DNA from 4 places in the Sedimenticola thiotaurini genome. Region 1 is predicted to be linked to each of the others. Evidence: predicted binding sites of a transcription regulator. Region 1 holds the regulator's gene; each other region holds the start of a gene.
What was found. The regulator FliA, encoded in region 1, starts transcription of late flagellar genes. The targets are predictions, from matches to a motif close to GCTAAAGTTNNNNNNNNNNCNGCCGATA.
Positions count from the first base shown of each region.

Region 1 (3,187 bases):
TGTATTCTCACTAAGGTGGATGAGACCGGCTCACTGGGCGGGGCGCTGTCCGCGTTGATCCATAAGGCGTTACCGCTGGCATTTGTCGCCGATGGCCAGAAGGTGCCGGAAGATCTGCACCTGGCCCGTTCACACACACTGGTCAGCAAGGCGGTCGCCTGTAGTACCGGAGAAGGTGGGTATTCCGATGAATACCTGGCACTGGCCCTCGGAGGTGCGAGAGCAAATGCTCATGGCTGACGCAATTACAGATCAAGCAGCAGGATTAAGACGCATGGTACAACCCAGACCTGTACGAGTGATCGCCGTTACCGGAGGTAAGGGCGGCGTTGGAAAGACCAACATATCGGTCAATCTGGCCGTTTCAATGGCTGAAATGGGGCGTCGCGTGATGCTGCTGGATGCCGACCTCGGTTTGGCCAACATCGACGTGGTGCTCGGCTTACATCCCCAGTATGACCTGTCCCACGTATTGAGCGGTGAGCGCACCCTGGAAGAGGTGGTTCTGCAGGGGCCTGCGGGTATTCGGGTTGTGCCGGGTGCCTCGGGTGTTCAGCAGATGGCTGAGCTGAGCGCGGCGGAACACGCCGGATTGATCAGGGCCTTCAGTGATGTCGGCAATGATCTGGATGTACTGATTATCGACACCGCAGCCGGTATCTCGGATACGGTGGTGAGCTTCAGCCGGGCGGCACAGGAGGTTATCGTTGTGGTGTGTGACGAACCGGCGTCGATTACCGATGCCTACGCCATGATCAAGCTGTTGAATCGGGAGTATGGTCTGGACCGTTTCCGAATCCTGGCCAACATGACCCGCAGTGCTGAAGAGGGGCGCAACCTGTATAACAAGATGTGCCGGGTTACGGACCAGTACCTGGATGTTATGCTCACCTACATGGGCAGTATTCCGTATGACGAAAATCTCAGAAAGGCCGTGAAATCACAAAAACCGGTGGTTCAGGCCAATCCGCGTAGCCATATAGCAAAAATATTCAAGAATCTGGCGCAGAAGGCCGATAACTGGCCTGTACCGGATGGCGCTGGTGGTCATCTGCAGTTCTTCGTGGAGCGGCTGATCCAGTACAGCAGCCAGAATCAGGAGATGAGCCGGTGAGCGGGCTTGCTAGCTATACGGCCATCCAGGAGATGGATGCGGATACGCTGGTGGATCGACATGCGCCGCTGGTCAAACGGATTGCCTACCACCTGATGAACCGATTGCCGCCCAATGTGCAGGCGGATGATCTGATTCAGGCGGGAATGATCGGCCTGCTTGAAGCGAGCAGGAATTATGATCCCAGCCAGGGAGCGAGTTTCGAAACCTATGCCGGGATCCGAATCCGGGGCTCCATGCTGGACGAGATCCGGCGTAGCGACTGGACTCCCCGTTCCGTGCACCGAAAGGCGCGTATGGTGGCAGACGCCATGCGGGCCATCGAAAATGAACAGGGCCGCGACGCACGGGATGTGGAGGTAGCTGAAGTGCTGGATATGGATCTGGTCCAGTACCATCGGATCCTGCAGGATGCCGCCGGTTGCAGAATCTTCAGTATTGAAGAGTTGCAGGCAGTTGGCGAGCTTCCGTTTGATGGCGACAACACTGAGTCGGCCGGTCTGTTCGAGGGGATGCAGCGGGATGCATTCAAACAGGCCCTGGCAGAGGCGATTGCCGGTCTGCCGGAACGAGAGAGATTGGTGATTGCACTCTATTACGATGAAGAGATGAACCTGCGGGAGATTGGACAGGTTCTGGGGGTCAGTGAATCGAGAGTGTGCCAGATTCACAGCCAGGCAACACTGCGGTTACGTGCCCGTCTAGCAGATTGGTTGTCCGATGCAGACAAACTCTGATCGGTCGGTAAAAACAAATAATGGCATCGAGTTTGGAGGTTGCCTTGAATAAAAACATGAAGATTCTCATTGTGGACGACTTCTCCACAATGCGACGGATTATTAAGAATCTGCTGCGGGACCTGGGGTTCACCAATACCCAGGAGGCAGATGATGGTAATACCGCGTTACCCATGTTGCAGTCAGGTAACTTTGATTTCCTGGTAACCGATTGGAATATGCCCGGCATGACCGGTATTGATCTGCTCAAGGCAGTGCGTGCCGATCCGAACCTGGTCAAGCTTCCGGTGCTGATGGTAACCGCCGAATCGAAGCGTGAGCAGATCATCGAGGCGGCCAAGGCCGGAGTCAATGGTTATGTCGTCAAGCCGTTTACTGCGGTGACCCTGGAAGAGAAGATCAACAAGATTTTTGAACGTGTAGATAGCTGAGCGGCAATCATGACGAATCCGTCTGGAGAAATACATGGACATTGACGAACGTCTGATGCTGGCCAAGCAACTGGTGGCTCACCTGGAAGCAGGGAACGAAGCGGAGGCGATCCATGTTAGCTCTCAGCTCACCGAAGGCATTGAGAGCAAACTGTTTCTGGAAGTGGGTCGTCTGACCCGCGAACTGCATGAAGCGATCAATGAATTTTTGCTGGACCCACGCATCAACGAGATGGCCCAGGTGGATATTCCGGATGCCAGTGAGCGACTCACCTATGTGATCAGCATGACGGAGAAATCTGCCAACACCACGCTGGGTGCGGTGGAAGCCAGCCTGCCCCTGGCTGCTGAACTGGGCAGCAGGGCAAGTGAAATATCGGAACAGTGGGAGCGGTTCCGCAAGCGTGAACTCTCGGTGGACGATTTCAGAGAGTTGAGCCGTGAACTGGCCGAGTTCCTGAATCTGACCAGTGAACGATCGAAACAGCTGCATGCCCACATGACCGATGTGCTGATGGCACAGGATTTTCAGGATCTGACCGGCCAGATTATCCGGCAGGTGATTACCCTGGTGCACGATGTGGAGGACAAGCTGGTGCAGCTGGTCCGGATATCGGGTTCCAAATTGCCAGAAAAACAAAAAGACGCAGATAAACTGGAAGGGCCGAGCGTTCCCGGAATTGATCAGGGTGATCTGGTCAACGGGCAGGATGACGTGGACGATCTGCTATCCAGTTTGGGCTTTTAGAGGTGTGGAAGTATGGCCATTGATATGGATGACGAGATCCTTCAGGACTTCCTGATTGAAGCCGGGGAGATACTTGAGCAACTGAATGAACAGTTGGTGGATCTGGAACATCGTCCCGATGATTATGACCTGCTCAATGCAGTCTTTCGCGGCTTTC
Region 1 is NZ_CP011412.1:1,603,270-1,606,456, reverse strand. Features, by position in the region: gene flhF (flagellar biosynthesis protein FlhF) at 1-240, shown strand, start outside; gene AAY24_RS07280 (MinD/ParA family protein) at 275-1,114, shown strand; gene AAY24_RS07275 (RNA polymerase sigma factor FliA) at 1,111-1,851, shown strand; gene cheY (chemotaxis response regulator CheY) at 1,908-2,282, shown strand; gene AAY24_RS07265 (protein phosphatase CheZ) at 2,317-3,030, shown strand; gene AAY24_RS07260 (chemotaxis protein CheA) at 3,043-3,187, shown strand, end outside.

Region 2 (3,187 bases), 350 kb from region 1:
CCGTGTATGAAATTCTGCGTAATGAAAAACTGGATAAACGGAATTTTCGAAAATGGGTCCTGTCCCTCCAACTGCTGGAAGAGACCGGCGGGAAACGCAGAAACGGCAACCACCGACCCGCTAAGATTTACCGACTGACCGACCCCGACCGGGTCCACATCATACGCTGAGCCGGATAAACCATAGAGAAACTATCATGACGCAGACAATCACCCCCGTAGAGATCAAGCCACACCCCGTCGTTGTCCCTGCCCATCCTCACTGGCCCGCGCTCAGCGCCGAACAGAAGCAGGCCTTGAAAGAGCGGATCAAAGCACTACTGAAACAGCGCAATGCGGTACTTGTGGCCCATTACTACACCGACGGCGATCTCCAGGAACTGGCGGAAGAGACCGGCGGCTGCGTGGCCGACTCGCTGGAGATGGCCCGCTTTGGCAGCCGCCAGGAGGCCCAGACCCTGGTGGTCTGCGGTGTCCGGTTCATGGGCGAAACCGCCAAGATACTCAATCCCGAAAAACGCATCCTGATGCCGGATCTGAATGCCACCTGCTCCCTGGACGAAGGCTGCCCGGCCGATGAATTCAGCGAATTCTGTGATCAGCACCCTGACCACACGGTGGTGGTATACGCCAATACCAGCGCCCGGGTAAAGGCTCGCTCTGACTGGGTGGTCACCTCCGGCATTGCGTTGCCGATTATCGAGCACCTCGCGGCCCGGGGAGAAAAGATCCTCTGGGCACCGGACAAACACCTGGGGCATTACGTACAGAGGATGACCGGCGCCGACATGCTGCTCTGGAATGGCTCCTGCGTAGTCCACGAAGAGTTCAAGTCCGTGGCACTGGAACGGATTCGCCGCCTGCACCCGGATGCAGCCGTGCTGGTGCACCCGGAGTCCCCGGAAGATGTGATCGAGCAGGCCGATGTTGTGGGTTCAACCACGGCATTGATCAATGCGGTTGTGGAGATGGAGAACAGCGAGTTTATCGTCGCCACCGATGGCGGCATCTTCCACAAGATGAAACAGCTGGCGCCCAACAAGAAACTGATTGCGGCGCCCACAGCCGGTGAAGGGGCCACTTGCGAGAGCTGTGCTCACTGCCCCTGGATGGGAATGAATGCACTGCAGAATCTGGCCGAAGTTCTGGAAAATCAGAACAATGAAATTTTGATCGACCCGGACATCCGGGAACAGGCGGTCAAGCCGATTCAGCGCATGCTCGATTTTGCCCAGAACAGGTAAAAAGGAGTCCTGAGAACTTTTTGCTGCGGCGTATCATTTTTCGCTCAAGTTCCGCGAAAGCCAGTCGACACAGTCCTAGGATCTTAGATCCCGGGGCTGCAATCGTGTAGCTTTAACCACCCCACAACGGGGAGTTCTGGAACAGTAGTCAGAAGGAGCGTCCATGAACATCTTACGCCGCCTGAATATCACCCACCGGCTTTGGGCATTGATAACACTGGCCATAATCGGTACTGCCGCCATCACCGTTTTCTCTCTACTGCAGTTCAGATCTGGACTTCTGTATGAGAAAGAGCTGCAAACCCGCAATCTGACCGAGACAGCCTACAGCATCATTGCTGACTTCCACGCCCGTGCCGACAAAGGCGAGTTGGAGCAACAAACCGCACAGAAAGACGCCCTGGACAGTATCAGGGCGCTGCGTTACGAAGACGGTAACTACTTCTGGGTCATCGATATGGATGCAGTCACCCTCATGCATCCAATTAAACCTTCACTTGAAGGCAAGGATCTGTCCGGATTGAAGGATGCGAACGGCACAGCCATCTTCGCCTCCTTTGTCAAAAAGGCAAAAGAGAGCGGCGAGGGCATGGTGCCCTATCTCTGGCCAAAACCCGGCAGCGAGAACCCGGTCCGCAAAGTATCCTACATCAAAGGTTTCAAACCCTGGGGCTGGGTCGTCGGTACCGGCATCTATATCGACGATGTGGAGAGCGTTTTCTGGAACAATGCCACTACGCTATCCGTCAGTACCGGGATAGTGTTGCTCATCCTGATTAGCGTATCGCTGATTATCGCACGCAGCATCAGCAACCCGCTGCTACTGACCACCGAGGCCATGCACAACATTGCTGCCGGCGACGGCGACCTGACCCAGCGGCTCGACAGCGATGGCAGAGATGAGGTCGCGAGACTGGCCGGTGCATTCAATGAATTTGCCATCAAGGTACAAAACACCATTACCCAGGTCAGTATCGCCAGCAATCAGATTGCCATCTCGGCGGATGAGCTCACAGCCATCACAGCCCAGAGCCATGAAGGCATGGACCAACAACGTAACGAAACCCACCAGGTAGCCACCGCCGTGACTGAAATGGCTGCCACTGTCCATGAAATTGCCCAGAGCGCGGAGAATACGGCGACTGCCGCCCGTGATGCCAATTCCGAGGCAACGGCCGGCCGGGGCGTGGTAGAAGAGACCTCCCAAGCCATACATCAACTGGCCGGCGAAGTTGAAAAAGCCTCCAGTGTTATTAACCGACTGGAAACCGAAAGCGGCGCTATCGGCAGTGTCCTGGATGTGATCCGGAGTATTGCAGAACAGACCAACCTGCTGGCCCTGAACGCCGCGATAGAAGCGGCACGGGCAGGTGAACAGGGTCGCGGCTTTGCCGTAGTGGCTGACGAGGTGCGCACACTGGCAAGTCGAACTCAGCACTCCACCCAGGAGATTCAGGAGATGATTGAGCGCCTGCAATCCGGAACCAGCGAAGCGGTCCAGGTGATGGAACAGAGCCAGTCCACAACCCAGCTCACTGTCGATAAAGCACGGGCAGCGGCAGAATCACTCAATAAGATTGTACAGTCAGTCACTACAATTTCTGACATGAACACGCAGATCGCCAGTGCTGCGGAAGAGCAGTCAGCAGTCGCCAAAGAGATCGACCAGAGTATTGTACAGATCTCCCAATTGGCCGAGCAGGCGACCAGCAGCACAGATCAGGTCGTCACCTCCAGCCATGCGTTGGCAAAACTAAGCGAAGATCTGCAGGCCCAGGTCAGACAATTTAAAATCTGACTCCCCTGCTATTCAAACAGACGACACCGAATGACAGAGGGCGCCCGCAGGCGCCCTCTGTCATTGGTCTGATGGAAGCATTCCATCCATGATCCTACGGACTGATCTGGTGCCCGCAGACCCCGGAGGACTCCGCGTGTTTACGC
Region 2 is NZ_CP011412.1:1,955,901-1,959,087, forward strand. Features, by position in the region: gene AAY24_RS08905 (NUDIX hydrolase) at 1-170, shown strand, start outside; gene nadA (quinolinate synthase NadA) at 197-1,243, shown strand; gene AAY24_RS08915 (methyl-accepting chemotaxis protein) at 1,407-3,041, shown strand; gene AAY24_RS08920 (Crp/Fnr family transcriptional regulator) at 3,136-3,187, opposite strand, start outside.
Region 2: a site for FliA is predicted at 1,286-1,313, ahead of AAY24_RS08915 (methyl-accepting chemotaxis protein). Genes of this name have one in related genera too.

Region 3 (3,187 bases), 1.5 Mb from region 1:
ATCTTGGTCTGTTCGGTCTCGACGCTGACCAGGTTCTCCTCGATCTCCAGCCTGAGCGCCTGCCGGATCTCCTCGGCCTGCTGCTCTACCTCCATCAGCACCTTCTCCCTGGCCGCCTCAACCACCGCATCGGCCACCGCATCCGGTACGTCCAGATTCTGTTTCTGGATATCGGTGGTCTGTTGCCGCACTTCATCAATCAGCGATGGCTCGGGAATGGTGGAGGGGCTGAACTCCTGCTTGATCACACTGGTACCCATGACGATCTCCGGCGCCGGTATCTCCCGCTGCACGCCGAAGGCGTCTCTCATCGACTCCGCCATCTTCTTGAAACGTATCGCATCGATCTCGGCGAAGGAGAGCAACAGCACAAAAAAGCACATCAGCAGAGACATCAGATCGGCAAAAGTGGCCAACCAGGGGGCGGGACCTTTTTCGCATTTTGGGCAATCGTCCGCCATATGGGTTACTCAATCTCGTCCTGGGGCCGCTTGTTGGAGGGCAGATAGGTGGAGAGCAGCTGTTCCAGAACCCGCGGATTCATGCCCTCCTGAATACCCGCAATGGTCTCTATAATCAGGGATTTGTTAATCCTCTCCAGGGCGCTGGCCCGGGCCAGTTTCTCGGCCAGTGGTTGGGCAAATGCATTGGCGATAACCGCTCCGTACAGGGTGGTCAACAGTGCCACCGCCATGGCCGGACCGATACTGGCCGGATCAGACATATTGGCCAGCATCTGCACCAGACCGATCAGAGTACCGATCATCCCCATGGCCGGTGCCATGGTAGCCATGTTCTTGAACATGGCCTGTCCCACTTCGTGGCGGCCTATGGTGAGGTCGATATCCTTGCTCAGCAGACGATTCACCAGCACAGGATCATGTCCATCCACGCAGAGAGCGATTCCCTGTTTCAGAAATGTATTACTGATCTCCTGCCCTTCCAGCGCCAGCAGGCCGTTCTTGCGCGCCACATCGGCCAGCCTGACCGCCTCTTCAATCAGTGCGGCAGCATCATCGGTCTTGTAAAAGAAGGCCTTCATGCCGATGGTGAAAGAACTGAGAAAATCCTTCAGGGAGACCTGCATCAGAGTCACCATGAAGGTGCCTCCCACCACAATCAGAATAGACGGCACATTCACAAACAACATGATATCGCCGCCGGTGGCGATCGCCCCGATAATGATACCGAAGCCGCCCAGCAATCCAACCAGTGTAGCTATATCCACAAACACTCCCTCGTCATGCTACTGACAAAACTCACCCTAAAACAGAGATACGCTATCCTGTAGCGGACGGCGTACGCGAAACTTTAGATCGGAAAAACAGCATCGATTCAGCAGATTCCGTGCAATTCTTCCATATTGTCAGTGCCACTGAAATACCCGCCGACCATATTACTCTAGCGCGGAAAACCGGCCGAAACCGAATCATAGAGGGCGCCACACCGGGGCCACCGGGCCAGTCCGGCGAATGGAAATTTGCCAAATCATCCTGATCATGTTTATTTGCCCTCCTCTCCAGGCTGATTCACCGGAACAGTGATCGGATCAGCCGGACTCACGGGTAGCCATCCCGACAACGGACAAGGAGGAGTGAAGTGCACGAGCCAGCCAGCAGACCTGTGCTGATTACCGGCTGTTCCAGCGGCATCGGCCTGTGTGTGGCCAAGGGCCTGCATCAGCGGGGTTATCGTGTCATCGCCACTGCCAGGAAAAGCGAGGACGTGGAACGGCTGCGCAAGAGTGGCCTGGAATCCGTGGTGTTGGATCTGGCCGATTCCGCCAGTATTCAGCAGGCAGTCACGGCGATACTGGACATGACTGGAGAACGAATCTACGCCCTGTTCAACAACGGTGCCTATGGTCAGCCTGGCGCGGTGGAGGATCTGTCCCGGGAAGCGCTGCGTGCCCAGTTTGAAACCAACCTGTTCGGCTGGCATGAGCTCACCTGCCAGATTATCCCGGTGATGCGCCGACAGGGCGAGGGGCGGATAATCCAGAACAGTTCAGTGTTGGGCTTTATTGCCCTGCCGTATCGTGGTGCCTATAACGCCAGCAAATTTGCCCTGGAGGGCTTGAGCGACACTTTGCGACTGGAATTGAGAGGAAGCGGCATCCAGGTCAGTCTGATCGAGCCGGGACCGATTGAGAGTCGTTTCCGGGCTAACGCCTATGCCATGTGGCAACGCTATGTTGATCCAACCCAGAGCCCCCACCAGGACGCCTACCGTGCCATGCAGGAGCGGCTGAAGCGGGACGGCCCGGCCGCCCCGTTTACCCTGCCACCGGAAGCGGTATTGAAACGGGTCATCCACGCACTGGAGAGTCCCCGGCCCCGGGTGCGCTACCCGGTGACCTTCCCCACCTACCTGTTCGCCGGGTTAAAGCGGATCCTGCCTGACCGGTTGCTGGATCAGCTACTGCGACGGGTCTGAAGCAGCGCCGGTGGAGCTTCACTGCTGGGCAAAATAGTCAGCCAGGAACTGCCCGAATGAGACATCATCAGCCAGCTCCATGTCACGCTGCCTGGCCAGGGAAGCTTCCGCCTCCTCCAGGAACATCCGATAACGCCCGGCGTCCGGCACGAAATCGCTGAAATAGTCCCGTTGCTGCAGAGACTTACGCTTGGCAAACTGGAAAAAGCCTTCGCCCTGATCACGCATCTCCTGCAGCATCCGGGCAGACGGGGTATTTTCCGGATTGTCCACACACTCCTGCTGCTGTTTCAGTGTCCTGCTGTAGGGTTTTCTCTCATCCCACCTGTCCAGCAGTTCACACACCGGTTCCATGGCCTGCAGCAGATCCCGCGCCCAGTCCAGCAGGCGGACTTCCCGGCCCAGGCGCGACAGGGAGAGTGCGGGATCCCGGCCGCGATGGGCAGCTCCGCCGATATTCTGGTCGATCTCCTTGCGCTCCTGCACATTGATCGGCGGACTCTCCAGCAACAGGCAGTAGACCATGAAGGCGCGCAGGAAACAGAGCTGCTCTTCGCTGACACCCAGGGGATGGAAAGCATTCACATCCAGCGAGCGTAATTCAATATAGCGCACGCCCCGCCGGCGCAGGGCCAGGGTCGGCTTCTCCAGCCCCTCCAGCACCTGCTTGGGACGCACGGTACTGTAATATTCGTTTTCGATCTGCAGGATATTGGCATTCAGTTGTTCGTAGTGACCATCCACCTCCACG
Region 3 is NZ_CP011412.1:133,882-137,068, reverse strand. Features, by position in the region: gene AAY24_RS00645 (flagellar motor protein MotB) at 1-461, opposite strand, end outside; gene pomA (flagellar motor protein PomA) at 467-1,228, opposite strand; gene AAY24_RS00635 (SDR family oxidoreductase) at 1,600-2,436, shown strand; gene gshA (glutamate--cysteine ligase) at 2,455-3,187, opposite strand, start outside.
Region 3: a site for FliA is predicted at 1,289-1,316, ahead of pomA (flagellar motor protein PomA). Genes of this name have one in related genera too.

Region 4 (3,187 bases), 1.1 Mb from region 1:
TGATGTACCGGGCCAACAGTTCATTGCGCAACAACTTGCCCACGCCGGCTGGCAGCCCCCCGGTGCGACTCTTCTCCAACGCATCCTCGATGCGTTGAATCCCCAGCATCAGGCGTTGCACTGCCAGGCGCTTGGCAGCCGTGTACTCCTCATACTTCTGTACCAGACTGCCTACCAGCAGCAGGAGCAGCAGGAGTCCACCGACCACGATGAACAGACGCAGATGATCAGGAACCCAATCCATCGTCCCGCCTGTCACATTTTGCAGCCATCTTTATCTGTCGATTTACCGGGGCCCGCGCTGGCCGTCATTCGGATTGGCTGAGCAAGATTTCCTTCAGCTTGGCGGCCAGTTCAGAGGGTTGGAATTTAGCTACATAGGCATCCGCCCCCACGCCCCTGCCCAACTCCTGATTGGCATCCGCAGAGAGCGAAGAGTGCATGATGACCGGAATATCCGCCAAGCGCGGATCCTCCTTGATATGCTTGGTCAGCACATAACCATCCATCTCCGGCATCTCCACATCGGTGAGGATCGCCTGGATATAGTCACTGGTCTTGTGTCCGGTAGCCTCTGCCCGATCAGCCAGTTCACTGAGCTTGTGCCACGCCTCGGCGCCGTTGGTGGCCTCGACATATTTGGCACCGACCCGTTTCAGGGTTCGGATAATCTGATCCCGGGCCACCGCCGAGTCATCGGCAAAGAGTACCGTTATATCATCGCGATGGAGCTCTTCGATGCCTTCAAACAGCGCTTCCGCCTCATCAAAGCGCGATGTTTTGGCCAGCACCATCTCCACATCCAGGATCATCAGGATGCGTTTATCGGGCAGCTCTGTGACAGCAGTCACCAGTCCACCCAGCTGCTGGGTCAGCATCTCAGGAGGCGCTTTCACATCCTCCCAGGCAAGCCGTACGATATTGTCCACCGAATGCACCAGGAACCCCTGCACATGTTTGTTATATTCGGTGACGATCAGGATGTTCGGCTCCTCATCAGACTTGATACCACAGAATTTCGGCAGATTGATGATGGGGATCATGTTGCCGCGCAGACTGACCATGCCCTCAATCGAGTCCGGCATATCGGGCGCACGGGTGATCTCCGGGATGCGCATGACCTCCCGAACCTTGAATACATTGACACCAAAGGTTTCATCCCGGCCGGTCAATGAGTCGCGGCCGAGGTTGAATAACAGGACTTCCAGGCGGTTGGTACCCGCCAGTTGAGTGCGACTGTCTACCGAATCAATGAAATTTGCCATTAATACCGCCAGATAAATAAAGAGATTAACCGTAAGGGCTTGTTATTGCCGGAGATCCCGTTTCAACTCCAGGCAATTAGGCTATCGGCCGCTTGGCTGATTGCTTTAGCAACAGCCATTTCACAACACGCCGATTATCTAACCCCCTGTTTCTATGATGCTTATACCCGCGACGCGAACAGCCCGAGCTGCCACTGCCCACCAGCCCGGGTAGGAGAAAACATACCCCATCCGCCAGGCTCCCAGTCCACTGAGTGCTGACGGAACGGGCTGACGGAACGGGCTGATTGCAACGGGCCAAGGAAACGGGCCATACTCTCCCCTGCTGCAGTCCCTCCCCTACGGACGGCAGAACCGCTCAATCGGTCGCCAGCCTGTCGTTCCGAGCAGCGATTATTTGAGAACCAGCGCAGCAATTCCAACGCCAAAATTGCCGTTCGCTGACTATCTTCTGTATACAGTAAGGAGGTACCCGCGCACCAATAGCCTGAACAGGCGCTTGAGCGGCATGATCGGTACTCACTGCAAGCGCAGCATGGGCCGTGCATACACCCGGCCATATTATTAAAGTTAACTGGGATTCCTGAGCGATGGAATTATCGGCGCAGCAAACGGCCCTACTGGAGAAGTATGATCAACGGGACATACTGGGCCTGATTCGTCTGGTGGATCAGATCAGGAATGCACCTGACCACATGACCACCTATCGGCGATTGCGGGCCAGTGGGCGACTGGCCACATCACAGGTCAAACAGGAGCAGCTTACGGCGGCGCTGATCGATGAGCTGGAGGAGCAGCTCAACAGCAGCAGCGAGCGGGTCATCCAGGCCAACTATTTTGAGATCGCCAAACAGCTCAGAAAGAAATTCGGATCAGAGGTGGCCGATGTCTACCTGGCCTCCAAAATGCCCGATGATTTCCTTACCGCCATTCGACAAAATCCACAGCACAGCGACAGCAAAAAACTGACCGACGATCTGGTTGCAGAGTATAAAAATGCCCTGGTCCGGATCGAAAAAGGTCGTCGGATAATCTCCGCTCTGCTGCAACCCTACAGCAATTTTCCGCTAAAAAATGCGGACCTGTTGAACAGTCAATTCAACCAGCTACATGAACGGCTGCGAAACAACTACAAATACCTCTCGGTGAAACCGTTCCTGATGAAGGTCATTCAGCTCATGCTGGGACCGGAATATGGCCAGCCCGATCAACCCGAGAGCGGACCGGAACCGATCGAGTCTGACCTGTTCCGAACGTACCGTACGACCGGCATTGAACCGGACCTGGCCACACAGGTGTCGCTCCACCTGGCATTGCTGAATCTGCTCAAATATATCAAGAAGCATTCACTGCTACCGGAAGATACCTATCGCAGCACGGCCGGCCGGATCTCATCCGTTCTGCAGTACAGATCGCCCCAGACCCTCTCCCCCAAGGCGCGCAAGATACTCAATGACCTGCTGGTACAGATCAACAGCGACGAGCCGGCCATTCTGCACAGACTGTCCGCCACTTTCATTGACGAGTATCTCTGTGCAGAAGAGCAGATGCGTCTGCGACACCGGATGATCGAAAGTGAACTGGCTTTCACCAACGAGTTTCTGAAGCAGATTGCTCCCAACGCCAATCAGTTGTCCGAGGAACACGAAACCAAGATCAGGATCGCCCTGGAAAAACTGGTCTGTCTGAAAGGGGTGTTCGAACTCTCCCGCAAACAGAAGCAGAATGCGGCTGAAAAGCCGTTTGCCGAACTGGAGCGATCCGCCCTCAGCATCTCCACCGCGCTGAGTCCGACCCAACTGGCCAATTGGATCAAGATCTATTCAATCCTCTTTTCCAATGAAACCCTGCTGGCCCACAGCCGGGAGCGGCTCGCCGACAAACAGAAGCTGGAGCTGGAGCGGATGCGTGGCCTGATCTCC
Region 4 is NZ_CP011412.1:541,977-545,163, reverse strand. Features, by position in the region: gene AAY24_RS02380 (hypothetical protein) at 1-244, opposite strand, end outside; gene AAY24_RS02375 (chemotaxis protein) at 309-1,265, opposite strand; gene AAY24_RS02370 (hypothetical protein) at 1,856-3,187, shown strand, end outside.
Region 4: a site for FliA is predicted at 1,348-1,375, ahead of AAY24_RS02375 (chemotaxis protein). Genes of this name have one in related genera too.